DNA from 4 places in the Shimia sp. R11_0 genome. Region 3 is predicted to be linked to each of the others. Evidence: riboswitches for the same ligand, from Rfam matches in the RefSeq annotation. Region 3 holds a riboswitch; each other region holds the start of a gene.
The links. Region 3 has a riboswitch for cobalamin ahead of J7382_RS06660 (DUF1636 domain-containing protein). Riboswitches for the same ligand answer to the same signal wherever they lie in the genome.
Positions count from the first base shown of each region.

Region 1: another riboswitch for cobalamin. It lies ahead of J7382_RS15855 (DUF1636 domain-containing protein); the one in region 3 lies ahead of J7382_RS06660 (DUF1636 domain-containing protein).
Region 2: another riboswitch for cobalamin. It lies ahead of nrdH (glutaredoxin-like protein NrdH); the one in region 3 lies ahead of J7382_RS06660 (DUF1636 domain-containing protein).
Region 4: another riboswitch for cobalamin. It lies ahead of J7382_RS04075 (DUF4198 domain-containing protein); the one in region 3 lies ahead of J7382_RS06660 (DUF1636 domain-containing protein).

Region 1 covers NZ_JAGHQY010000008.1:63,039-66,240, forward strand. The annotation lists gene cobN (cobaltochelatase subunit CobN) at 1-119, opposite strand, end outside; gene cobW (cobalamin biosynthesis protein CobW) at 126-1,217, opposite strand; gene J7382_RS15855 (DUF1636 domain-containing protein) at 1,218-1,598, opposite strand; cobalamin riboswitch at 1,676-1,892, opposite strand; gene cobO (cob(I)yrinic acid a,c-diamide adenosyltransferase) at 1,933-2,550, shown strand; gene J7382_RS15865 (metal-dependent hydrolase) at 2,553-3,023, shown strand; gene J7382_RS15870 (Lin0512 family protein) at 3,020-3,202, shown strand, end outside.
Region 2 covers NZ_JAGHQY010000004.1:197,194-200,395, reverse strand. The annotation lists gene nrdE (class 1b ribonucleoside-diphosphate reductase subunit alpha) at 1-1,021, opposite strand, end outside; gene nrdI (class Ib ribonucleoside-diphosphate reductase assembly flavoprotein NrdI) at 1,003-1,410, opposite strand; gene nrdH (glutaredoxin-like protein NrdH) at 1,436-1,657, opposite strand; cobalamin riboswitch at 1,743-1,934, opposite strand; gene J7382_RS10270 (Pnap_2097 family protein) at 2,368-3,189, opposite strand; gene J7382_RS10265 (MSMEG_0569 family flavin-dependent oxidoreductase) at 3,189-3,202, opposite strand, start outside.
Region 3 covers NZ_JAGHQY010000002.1:441,802-445,003, forward strand. The annotation lists gene J7382_RS06650 (ABC transporter substrate-binding protein) at 1-176, opposite strand, end outside; gene J7382_RS06655 (ABC transporter ATP-binding protein) at 195-974, opposite strand; gene J7382_RS06660 (DUF1636 domain-containing protein) at 971-1,378, opposite strand; cobalamin riboswitch at 1,481-1,691, opposite strand; gene mobC (plasmid mobilization relaxosome protein MobC) at 2,136-2,492, shown strand; gene J7382_RS06670 (relaxase/mobilization nuclease domain-containing protein) at 2,489-3,202, shown strand, end outside.
Region 4 covers NZ_JAGHQY010000001.1:879,967-883,168, reverse strand. The annotation lists gene cbiQ (cobalt ECF transporter T component CbiQ) at 1-78, opposite strand, end outside; gene J7382_RS04085 (cobalt ABC transporter permease) at 78-659, opposite strand; gene cbiM (cobalt transporter CbiM) at 656-1,267, opposite strand; gene J7382_RS04075 (DUF4198 domain-containing protein) at 1,275-2,060, opposite strand; cobalamin riboswitch at 2,190-2,393, opposite strand; gene J7382_RS04070 (TonB-dependent siderophore receptor) at 2,639-3,202, shown strand, end outside.

The DNA.
Region 1 (3,202 bases), on a different contig from region 3:
AAAGCCCCCAGATCACTGTCTGAGAAAGACAGCACGACAAGATCGGCCGGGGTTTGACCCAGATCCATCGGGGTGTCGGCCTCATCAAGGCCATGGCTTTCGCGAAAGACTACATGCATGGCGGTTTAGTCTATCAGAGCTGCGCGGATCGCTTCGACATTTACGTCACCCTGTTCCGCAATCACGACCATGCGCCCCTGACGACCTTCCTCTGGTTTCCAAGGACGATCATACTGATGCCGTACACGTGCGCCAACCGCCTGTACCAGCAGGCGCATGGGTTTGCCGGCAACCGCCGCATAGCCTTTCACACGCAAGATATTCTGATCTTTGGCCATTTTTTCGATTTTGGCGGCAAATGTGGCCGGATCAGACTGCTCAGGTACATCCACGACAATGCTGTTGAACGCGTCATGATCGTGGTCGTGATCATGATGGTGATGCTCATCGTCGTGCTCATGGTCATGGTCGTGATGGTGATGATGGTCTTCGTGGTGTGACGGGCGCGCGTCGATGTCATCCTCCGCGGCTGCTTCCAATCCCAGAATCACGCGTGGATCCACCACGCCTTCTGCCACTTCCACCACAGGCAGGGTGCGCGGCGCGGCTTTCAAAACGATGTCTTTCGCCTTGGCCGTGCCTTCCGGGCCAGCAAGATCCGGTTTGGTCAAAAGCACGATGTCAGCGCAGTTGATCTGATCCTGAAACACTTCAGACAGGGGCGTTTCGTGGTCCAGACCTTCATCTGCCTCACGCTGAGCATCCACCGCGGCGACATTGCTTGCAAACCGACCATCTGCAACCGCTTCAGCATCGGCCAGCGCAATCACACCGTCCACGGTGATTTTGGAGCGGATATCGGGCCAGTCAAAAGCTTTGAGCAGGGGTTTGGGCAGCGCCAGACCAGAGGTCTCGATCAGAATATGCTCTGGGCGCGGCTCCAGTGCCATCAGGGCTTCGATGGTCGGAATGAAATCATCCGCCACGGTGCAGCAGATGCACCCATTGGCCAGTTCCAGAATGTTTTCAGCAGGGCAATCCGGGATGGCGCAGGATTTCAGGATCTCTCCGTCGACACCAACATCGCCAAATTCATTGACGATGACGGCAAGGCGCTTGCCCTGCGGGTTTTGCATCAACTCCCGCACAAGCGTGGTTTTACCAGACCCAAGAAAGCCGGTGATGACGGTGACGGGAAGTTTCTCAAGCGAGCTCATTTAGGTGGTCTCCAGTGGGGGAATGCGTGCAATGCAGTTTTTGCGGAAGTGTGTGGAGCGTTCGCGCCAAGGTACGAGACCGTCAGCGGTGGCTGCGTATTTCGTCACGCCTTCTGCGACAAGCGCCACATCCTCTGCGCCGGTAAAGTTGCCGTAGATATAGGTCCAGCGATCCGCGCCACCGCGCAGAGTGATGGAGCAGCCTTGATTGCAGTTGGAAAAACATTCAACGCCGCGCAATGTCACATTGTCCGGCAGCTCACTTGTTCCCAAAGCCTCAAACAGTTGTGTGCCGGGGCGCGGCCCTTCCACATCTGTCGGCTGTCCCGCACGGCAGGTGGTGCAGACAAGCAGTTCGACTGGAGCGGTTGCATCAGCCATGGTCATCAGTCCCTTTTCAGGAACGGGGGCACACGGGACACCTTTCTTCAGAGCCCGACACCGAAACACCCCGTCCGGTTCATGTCATTTCCGCTGGCAGGTCTCCCGGCTTGCGGATTTCAGGGACATGCCCTGACGGGCCGCCGGCCTTCCCGGAGTGCTCCAGTGGCTGTGGCGGACCTTTCCGGTCACGGTCGCGGGGGCGGCTGCGCTTTGGGCCTTGACGTCAGGCCCGTTTCACATTCCCTTTTCACCTGCTCAAAACGAGCAGAAACCAGCGACATTCCGAATGGGCAATGATCGCGGCTGTGTCAAGCGCGAACGGAGAGGCAGCATGTCTGAAAACACGGATCAGAACGAGCGTCACAAGGCCAAGATGGCAAAAATCAAAGCGGCACGAGACCGTATGATGGCCACCAAGACCGAAGAAAAAGGCTTGATCATCGTGCACACGGGACCCGGAAAAGGCAAAAGCTCTTCGGGATTTGGCATGATCATGCGCTGTATCGCCCATGACATGCCTGTGGCCGTGGTGCAGTTCATCAAAGGCGCGATGGCTACTGGCGAACGGGCCTTTCTGGAAGAGCATTTCCCTGAAGAAGTCAAATTTCATGTGTCAGGGGAAGGTTTTACCTGGGAGACGCAAGATCGCGAGCGTGATATTGCCAAAGCAGAGGCCGGCTGGGAGCTGGCCAAAGAGCTGATCCGAGATCCCAAGAACCGCTTCGTGATGCTGGATGAAATCAACATCGCGCTGCGCAATGATTATCTGAACATCGATGATGTTGTGGATTTTCTACTGAGTGAAAAGCCTGCGATGACTCACGTTCTTTTGACCGGGCGCAACGCCAAGCCGGAGCTGATTGAGGCCGCTGATCTGGTCACCGAGATGACTTTGCTGAAACACCCCTTCCGCGATGGCATCAAAGCGCAGGCGGGGGTGGAGTTCTAGCAGTGCTGATCGCGCATCTCCCCGCAGGATATCTTGCGGCCAAGGGAGCGCAGGGTGCTGGCGCGTCAAAAGCGGTTTTCTGGGGCATTTTGCTGGGCAGTATCGCGCCGGATTTTGACATGCTCTGGTTCTTTTTTGTGGATAGCCAAAGCACACATCATCACGACTACCTGACCCACAGGCCGATACTTTGGGCGGGTTTGCTCTTGTTTGGGCTTCTACTCCGGCGCCCGTTTCTGATCGCGGTGGGGTGTGGCGCACTGTTCCATCTGATGCTTGATAGTATTGCTGGTAAGGTAAGCTGGGGCTGGCCGTTTTTTGAGGGAGCGACGACGCTTGTGACGGTGCAGGCGACGCAGGGTCATTGGATAAAATCCTTCATGGCTCATTGGACGTTTAAGGTGGAATGTCTGATCGTGCTTGTTGCTGTGGCAGTGTATTTACGGTCAACTTTTAAAGGAAAATCAGAATGATAAAACGCCTTCTGACCGAATTTGGCATGGGGACTTCGCTGCGCCGTCAGGATTATACCGAGGCGGCAAGTCGCGCGGTGAAAGATGCGTTGTGGCACAATTCGATCAACCTCGCAGAGCTGTTTGGCAAAGACAAATCGGAGATGATCATCACTGTTGAGGTCGCGGTGCAGCAGCCG
Region 2 (3,202 bases), on a different contig from region 3:
TCACTTTGGATTTGCGAATGCGTTTGTCCTCGACCATCTCATTGTATTTCTCGGTCACCGAGATTTCAGAGAATGGCACGCCATAGACCTTCTCCACATCATGCGGAGAGAACAGATACATATCGGCGTTTTTCTTGGCGAGCTCAAAGGTGATGTCGGGGATCACCACGCCAAGCGACAGCGTCTTGATGCGGATTTTCTCATCTGCATTTTCACGCTTGGTGTCCAGAAAGCGCATGATGTCGGGGTGGTGCGCATTCAGATAGACTGCGCCTGCGCCCTGACGTGCGCCCAGCTGGTTGGCATAAGAGAAGCTGTCTTCGAGCAGCTTCATCACAGGGATCACCCCGGAAGATTGGTTCTCAATGCCTTTGATCGGCGCACCATGCTCACGAATGTTGGTCAGCAGAAGCGCCACACCGCCGCCCCGCTTGGAGAGCTGCAGCGCCGAGTTGATACCGCGGCCAATGCTTTCCATATTGTCTTCCAGACGCAGCAGGAAGCAGGAGATCAGCTCCCCGCGGGAGGCTTTGCCCGCGTTCAGGAAAGTGGGCGTGGCCGGCTGGAAGCGGCCAGACAGCATCTCTTCCATGAAGTTCAGCGCCAGCTCTTCGTCGCCCCGCGCCAGACACAGTGCGGTCATCACCACCCGGTCTTCGTAGCGTTCCAGATAGCGTTGCCCGTCGCGGGTCTTCAGCGTGTAGGAGGTGTAATATTTGAACGCGCCAAGGAAGGTCGGGAAACGGAATTTGCGCGCATAGGCCGCGTCCCAGATTTTGCGCATGAAGTTCTTGGAATACTGATCCAGAACCGCTTCTTCGTAATAGCCTTCTTCGACCAGATAGCCGAGTTTTTCGTCCAGCGAGTGAAAGAACACGGTGTTCTGGTTCACATGCTGAAGGAAATACTGCTTTGCGGCCATACGGTCCGCATCAAAGCGAATATTGCCCTCTCCATCATAGAGATTCAGCATTGCGTTCAACGCGTGGTAATCCATCGTGCTCAGCTCGTTGTCGAGCATAGGCTATCTCCCAATTTGTCTAGCCCGGCGCGCAGGCGGTCAATGTCAGTTTGGGTGCCAGCCAGCTCAAACGTATAGAGCAGCGGCACGTTGCATTTTTCAGAAATGATGCGACCCGCCAAAGCATAGGTCGCACCAAAGTTTCTATTTCCGGATCCGATTACGCCGCAAAGCTGATTTCGGTTTTCCGGGTTATTCAGAAAGCGGATCACCTGCTTTGGCACTGCTCCGCGTCCTTCTCCATCGGCATAGGTCGGACATATCAGGACAAAGGGATCACGCAGATCGGGCAGCGGCGCATCTGGCTCAATCGGTATGCGCGCTGCCTCATATCCCAGCCGGTCCACAAACCGGCGCGTGTTGCCTGAAGCTGAAGAGTAGTAAACCAGTGCCGGAGGGCGGCCCGCCACAGCCTCAGCCCAGACGCGCAATCATGTCAGGGCGGAAGCCGGACCAATGGTCGCCACCAGCCACAACAACAGGGGCCTGACGGTAACCAAGTTCGGTCACGTGATCGAGAGCAGAGTTGTCTTCGGTCAGATCGACAACATCATAAGAGATGCCCTTGGCATCCAGCGCGCGTGTGGTGGCGGTGCATTGCACACAGGCGGGTTTGGAGTAGACGATGATGCTCATACTGTCCTCTTTAGTTTAGACAAAGCCGAGGACGCAGTGCCGGGCGAGTCCCGTTTTTTTACGTCCCCGACCCCTCCGTTCGTGGTTAATTTTTTACGCCTGCGGCAGGTCTCCTGACTCGCGGTTCTCTGCTTGGCTGGCCTTCCCAAAAGCACACTTTCAGTGGCGACTTCAACCTTGCTCACCGCTCACAGTTGCGGGGGCAGTGCCAGATTTTCACCGGCTTCCCTCTTAGCCTCCGACCTGAATCGAAGGAACCGAAGCATCACGATATTGGGGGGAAATGTGATTTGCTGTCAACATATAGGGTGAGCCCATATGGAATTTCTTTTGCTCAAACATTGAGCAATCACAGGTCAAACTCATGCAATGAGGCGCAATTCAAGAATTCTGATGGCTCGGGGGCGGCGCAACTGTTGTGGTCATGCCACGGCGTCAGACTTCGTACCTCATCTTAACGCTTTCGCTTGCAACCGGCAACGCCGAGCCTTGCGGAAGCGAAGATAAGTTTTCCGATTTCATGTCCTGAAACAGGATCTGATCCTCTCCGCCTGCGTGCGAAGTTTTGACTGTCGTATCCGAGCTTGATTTGGGTGCAAGCTTCTCCATTGTTTTGGCACGGAAATTACACTTGGGTCTGCGTCGCAGCAGGTCACGAGGCGCCAGACATGGCGCGTCTTGGGGTGTAACATGCGCGCAAAGCGATGGGATCAATCAGGGGGGCAATGCCGACTCACCCAGCATTGTGCCAGTTTGGTCGCCCTCTGTGAGGCGGTTGCCTGTTTCCACAGGCCCAGACATCCGGGCCTGACCGGCAGCGCATCAGCGGTGACAGATTCTCCCGGCTCCACATTGCCAAAGTAGAGCACCAGACGCCGTGCGATTGGTGCCCATGGTGCGGGTTTGTGCAGCGCGGCCTCTGCCTGCTCAAACAGGCGTGAGAAACTTGGGAAGTAAAGGAGGCCGACTGTGTTGTAGTCCATTCCCACATGTGTCGGTAGGTCAAGTCCGCGCGTCTCGCTCAGGGCGCTATTGCGATGTGCCTTGGCCAGTTGGGAGGTGTCGTGCGCGAAGCTGTCAGGCGCCTGATCCAGTACAGGGACCAAGAATGGCGTTGCGCGGCTGACGCTTGCATTCACCCCGGCTTCCATATGCGCCACAAACGTGGATACGAGTCGGATCCGCGCGATCTCCTGACCTCGTGCCAGAATGCAATGATCAGACTGTATCCGGCTGCGACCGGCGGCCCAGAGAGTGGAGATGATCTCAAGTGAGTGTCCCAGCCCGATCAGATCAGGCTGGATCTGGGAGAATTCGGAAGCGCAGAAGGCCGCGTAGAGCTGTCGGCCTTTGGCATCGCGGAACACGGTTGTTTGTTGGCCAACCGCCTCTGCGATCAGCTGCCAGTGTACATCGCCCAGATATTTGAGCCACCAGTCCTCCGCGAGGCCGCGCATTGCGAGCTGCGCCATGCCTAATGTGAGCGTGTGATGACGCGAGGGGGCGCTCGTCTGCGCAAGTGCGGCTGGCATCACGAGGCGGCCT
Region 3 (3,202 bases):
ATGCGATCTGCCAGACCCAGCACCAGCATCATTTCGGTGAGGTTCACATCGTTGGAAATGGCGGCCTTTGGTGGTGCGTCAAAGCTCACGGTACGGTCGCAGCTTTTAACAGTGGTTTCCGCCATTGCCGCATTTGCAGCCAGCATCACACCAAGTGCAATGGGAACATGTTTCATAGGTTTGGTCCTTTGGTTTTAAGAAAGTTGGAAAGTGAGATGCGCTTTGCCGCTCAGGCTCAGCTCTTCGCGCTGCGCTTTGACTTGAAAGGTGTCAGACACGCGATTGGCACAGAGCACCTCCTGCGGCGTGCCATATCCTTGTGGCTGGCCGTTTTTCAGCATCAGGATGCGGTCACAAACGTCCGCCGCCAGATTGAGATCATGCAAAGAGGTCACAATCGTCAGATCCAGCTCCCGGATCAGGTCCAGCACTTCGAGCTGATGACGGATATCCAGGTGATTGGTCGGCTCATCCAGCACCAGCAACTCTGGCTCCTGTGCCAGAGCCCGCGCCACCATCACACGCTGACGCTCCCCTCCGGAAAGCGTGGACAGGCTTCTATGGGCCAGACGGTGCAGATCCATCCGAGCCATCGCCGCTTCAATGATCTCTCCGTCCCGCTCTCCGGGGGTGGAAAATCCCAGCCGATGCGGCACGCGCCCAAGCGCCACAATCTCTCCCACAGTCAGGGCGAAATCGGAGGGCTGTTCCTGCAAAACCGCAGCAACTTTGCGCGCCAGCGCTCTGGGGGCCATCTGGCGCACTGATTCCCCGCCCACAAGAATGTCTCCAGAGAGAGGGCGGTGGTAGCCATAAATCATACGCAGCAACGTTGTCTTACCGGCGCCATTTGGCCCAACAATACCCATCACCTGCCCTTTGGAGAGATCAAAGCTTGTGGCCTCCAAAAGCAACGGATCGCGACGTCTCGGCGCCCAGGTTGCCTCTCTTACGGACAAAGCAAGCTCCGTCATGACACGCGCTCCAAACTCTCTTCCAACGCCATGATCGTTGCCGGGATACGCGCGAGCGTGCTCTTGCGCAAACGTCTCGGGCGATCAATGGAACTGCACCAGCCATCATGCAAATACGCGTATTGTTTGGCAAAATCGACCAAGGCATCGATGTCGTCATCGCTTTGGATATCGCCGAACAGATAGGAGGCCTTGCGCGTGGCGTGATAGGCCACCGTGCACACGCGGTCACAGCCCGCCAGACAGGCGGTGCCAGAAATTTCAAAGTCTTCTGGAATGCTGTCGCCAGCTTCCGAAATCGCGCGGCGCAACTTGGCAATCAGCTCATAGCCGGGCCGACAGTCTTCGCCCTTATGGCGACAAGAGGTGCATACAGTGATGCGATGAGATGTGTTGCGGGTCATTTCGCCCTCCGCGAAAATGCGAGGCGCGCGTAGAAACCCATCATGTCAACGGCGCAAGCCGAAAAAGCCATCTTGGCCTCCTTCCGGAACACCCCGCCCGGTTTGAGTTAAAATCAAGATGGCAGGTCTCCTGACTTGCGGTGTATGGCTTGCCTCACCTTCCCAGACCCGATCGATCCAGTGGCGCTTTGAGGCTTGCACACCGCCTACAGTTGCGGGGGCAGTCACGGAGTTGGCATAGGGTGCCGCACCGTATTCCCTTTTCATCTCAGGGTCGCATAAACCCGTGAGAACCATCATTCGCACTCAAACCGTGTCTTACAGATGTTGTCAATCACGCAAATCGATCTTTGCATGGCATGTCTTGGCCTTTGAGCACATCAAACCCATCCCCCAAGCATCGCACCACATCGATTCTCTAATGTCCCGCTTTGAGGCCCCCCTCCCCCAGAATCGCGCCCCCTCCACCAAAGCGCCTCAGAATAAAGCAGCAAACATCAAAGCCATCCTGTGTGCTCCGTGTGTGTGCCAAAATGTGCTGCACAACACGAGAAAAGAGGAACTAGGCCGCTGTTTTACAGGGGATGCCAACGATTTTCCGGAAGATGATGGTGCGCAACGAAAGAGCCAGTTCGAACGGCATTTCAAGCGACTTCGAAACGATTTCCTCGGCTGACATTGAAGCGGTTTTTGATGAGCTTGAGCGTTGGAATGACATTCTAAAAGACGACAAGACCATCTTGCGAGGGCCAAAGCCATGAGCCGCCCTGCCCCGTTTTCATTAAGACTGACCGACGAAGAACGCCAGAAGCTTGACGCTCAGGCTGGGGCGATGCCAGTCGGGTCATACATTAAGTCTGTGGTTTTTGCCGACGAAGCTCCAAAATATCGTAGTCGGCGGAAACCACCTGTTGCGGAGCAACAGCTCTTGGCTGAGGTTCTGGCGCGATTGGGTCAAACACGCCACGCTAATAATCTCAATCAAATCGCCAAACACCTCAATCAAGGCACATTGGTTGTCGATCCAGATCTGGAGGCCGATTTAAAACGCGCAGTTGCTGAGGTGGCATGGATGCGCGTGGCGTTGATGAAAGCGCTTGGGGTGGAAGAATGATCTTGGTTGCCTCTCAACGCTCTGGGGCAGTTCCCTTGGCAGACCATCTGATGAACGACATCGACAATGATCATGTTGAAGTAATCGAGATCGAGGGATTTATGGTCAATGATCTCCATGGCGCGTTCAAGGAAGCTCAGGCAATTTCCAAAGCCACGCGCTGCAAGCAGTTTTTGTTTTCTGTCTCTTTAAATCCGCCTGAACAGGAAATCGCATCCGATAAAGATTTCCGAGACGCGGCAGATCGCGTCGCCAAAGCGGTTGGCTTGGAGGATCAGCCTCGTGCCATCGTGGTGCATGAGAAAAACGGACGCCGTCACGCGCATGCTGTGTGGTCGCGCATTGATGCCCATGAGATGAAATCCGTTCAGATGTCGCACTTCAAAGCTAAACTGAGAGATGTGTCTCGCGATCTGTTTTTGGAGCACGGGTGGCCTCTTCCCGATGGGCTTGCCACATATGGCAACAAGAACCCGCTGAACTTCACACTTGCCCAATGGCAGCAAGCGCAGCGCCAAGGATATGATCCAAGAGAGATCAAACAGATCTTTCGACAAGCTTGGGAACGCAGCGATGGACTTAAGGGGTTTCAAAGTGCTTTGGCAGATCGCGGTTTTTATCTGGCGCAAGGAGACAGACGTGGTTTCATCGCACTTGATGTGGATGGAAACTTCTATTCCGTAAGCAAATGGGCAGGTGTCAAAGTCAAA
Region 4 (3,202 bases), on a different contig from region 3:
ATCCGCAATCAGGCCATAAGGCGCATCTTGCTCTGCCTCAGCCAGCGTCTTGGCTTGGGGTTCCAGCACATGTGCCATCAGCCAGCCAACTTCTTGCGGGCCGCGATGTAAAATCCAATCCCAAACAGACCAAGGATATACCCAATACCCCCAAGGATGGTCTGAAGATCATTCTGTTCCCGGTAGGCCGCAATCTCACGTCGCAAAGGGCGCAGCTCATCACGCACGGCCTTGGCAATTGCGGCGCGCTCTTCATCCGATAGCCCAGCGACGATAACCGCCTCAGGTCCTGCTACAGCGGCCTGAACCTCGGAGGTTGCGACAACCTCCGCTGCAACGCCCATAATTTTGGCAACCTCCTGCGCAGCCATGGTGACATTGGCCACATGCCCTGCCCCCAGATCCGCCGTGAACCTATGCGCGACAGGCTGTGTGGGGACATAAAGGAAAAAACCATCGGCATCCGTCACAGTACGGCCGAGCTCGGCCCCATCAGGACCATAGACAATCACTTCCTGATCCACAGCCATATCGCCATTAGAAAACCCAAGCTCTCCCTCAATGGCATCGCCGGCGGGAAACACGCCGGCAATCACTTTATGCGCCAAGGCTGGCAAAGGTGCACAGATGAGACAGGCAATCACGATCCACGGCTTCATGCGGAAGGCCCTTTCACAAAAAGCTCCGGCTTGACCTTCCGTGCGAGCAGAACGGCAAATCCCGTCAACACCGCTTCGATCGCCATCACCGGGATATGGGCAAAAAAGACAAGTTTGGCAGCAGGCAGGAATTCATCACCGGACAAGGCGAGCGAAATCGCCACAAATCCCGTGGTCGCGGCGATGGCAAAAGCGCCACCAATCCCGCCCCAGATGGCACCATGAACCGGCGAACCCCGTCCAATCAGGCGCCCAAAAATCATCCAGGCCAAGACAGCAGGCAAGGCAATATTCACGGTGTTGACCCCAAGCACGGTCAGGCCACCAAAGCCAAAGAACACAGCCTGCAACAGAAGACCGACAAACAAGGCCGGAAAGGCGGCCCAGCCAAGCAAAAGCCCGGCCAGACCGTTGAGTATCAAATGCACAGAGGACGGGCCAATTGGCACATGGATCAAAGAGGCCACAAAGAAACTGGCAGACAGCACACCCGCTGTGGGAATGCGGTCAAGATCCAGCGATCTCAGGCCCATAGCGATCCCCCCGACCGCGGCGACAGCGCCACCAATCACGACAAGGTTTGACAAGGCTCCGTCAACAATGTGCATTTTAGCCTTACTCCAGATCCCAGGCGCGGATCCAGATCACAGCATCCTGGCTGAGTTCCTTGCCTTCGTGCTCGGTCGCAGGACCAGAGCCCAGCGCCGCAAAGCCCCAGTAGCCTGCTTTTGGCACGCCAAAGGAGAAATAGCCGTTGTCATCGGAAATTGCCACGATGGCCCCACCCGGCAGCGCTCCAACGGTTGCCGCCTTGGCACCGGTGCCCGCCAGATCAGGTTCTGCGGCCATATACTCGATTTCGATTTCCGCGCCTGCAACGGGCTTCCCTTCGCTCAGCACACGACCGGTGAAGGTGGAGCCTGCCACAATGTTGTAAGGCTTGTTCAGCGGCAGGATTTCCGTGGCCAGCCCCTGAGGCTGATCCCAGTCGGTCGGCAGCGCATTGCGGTTCAGATAGGTTTTGGTGATCTGCTGAATGAAGATGTCTTCAGACTCTTCATAGTAAGGCGCAGGCACAGTCACGACCACATAGTCACCGGAGCGTTTCACAGGCACGGAGCCGAGAAAGGCTTTGGCACTGTTGTCTGGGCCATCAAAAGTGGTCTCTTCCAGCGTGTCCATCAGATCGGTTTTTTCGCCATTGTGGATGACAAAAAACTCTTCGGGCTTTTCAAGCGTCATCACGTGACCGGCTTCATGCGGATGCCAGAAGATCAGCTTCACAGGAACATCCCCCGGACGCTCGATCATAGTATTTTCTGTGTACTCAAGCAGAAAATGCGCCTGCGCCATTGCCGGGATCGACAAAGCAGCAGTGGCCGCTAAAAGCAGTTTTTTCATAAATCAGGTCCTTATCACGTCGCGCCTTCCCCGGCGCATTCCTAAAATACCGCCAAGACGCGCGCCCCAATGTGCCCCAAGGACAGACATGGATCTGGCGCGCACCCCGTCGCCAATGATGAACGCCCCTTCCGAGGGCGCATGTCTGGCAGGTCTCCTGACTTGCGGGTCAAAACACTCAGGCTGGCCTTCCCGGGCACTCCCAGTGGCATGTATCAGCCGTGCTCGCCGCCTACAGTTGCGGGGGCAGTTGCAGAATTGGCGTCAAGACACCGCACTGCATTCCCTATTGCTTCTGAGATTCCTCCCAGAACCGGACATGAGGGGTAGATGCCAGAAGTCGAATTACACGGTCAATACTCGATTGCGACATCACGCTCCCTGAACACGAAACCTGTGCAGATATCGCGCCGCCCCCAACTGCCCCAACGACACGTCACAAAGATGTGCCTACAAAGCAACATTTCACATTCGTTCACATGTGAGCAAATTGACGTTCCCCCCCTATATTCCTATCGCGCCTTAACAACCCAGCGCATCGCCAGGCATCACACACCAACAGGAATGGGAAACGTGTCATGCTCTTGCGGCGTACGACTGTGTCCCTGTGCGCGCTGGTTGCGGCCCTCCCGGCCTTTGCACAGGACATCGATCTCGAAGATATCAATGTAAGCGGAGCCAATACCGAAGGCTTCTTTGGCGAAACCATCTCTCTGCAGACCGGTACAGTCGCGAAAACCGGCGATGCGATTGCGGAAACACCCCGCTCGGTCAGCGTTATCACCGCAGATCAGATCCAAGAACGCGGCGCACGCGATCTCGAAGAAGTGCTCGCCTACACGCCCGGCGTACGCGCCGGTGCCTTTGGCATGGATAACCGCGCAGACTGGTCCTACGTCCGTGGCTTCAATCCAAGCTTCCTGCGGGATGGTCTCCCAACTCGCTATGGCTTCTACAACAGCCCACGTCCCGAAACCTTCCTCCTGAACAGTGTTGAAGTACTGCGCGGCCCGGCATCTGGCCTTTATGGCGATAGCTCCGTGGGTGGCGTGATCAACACAACCTCCAAAACCTCCGCACAAGACGCACCCAATATTGTTCAAGCACAGATTGGAACCAATAAGCGCAAGCAGGTTGCAGTA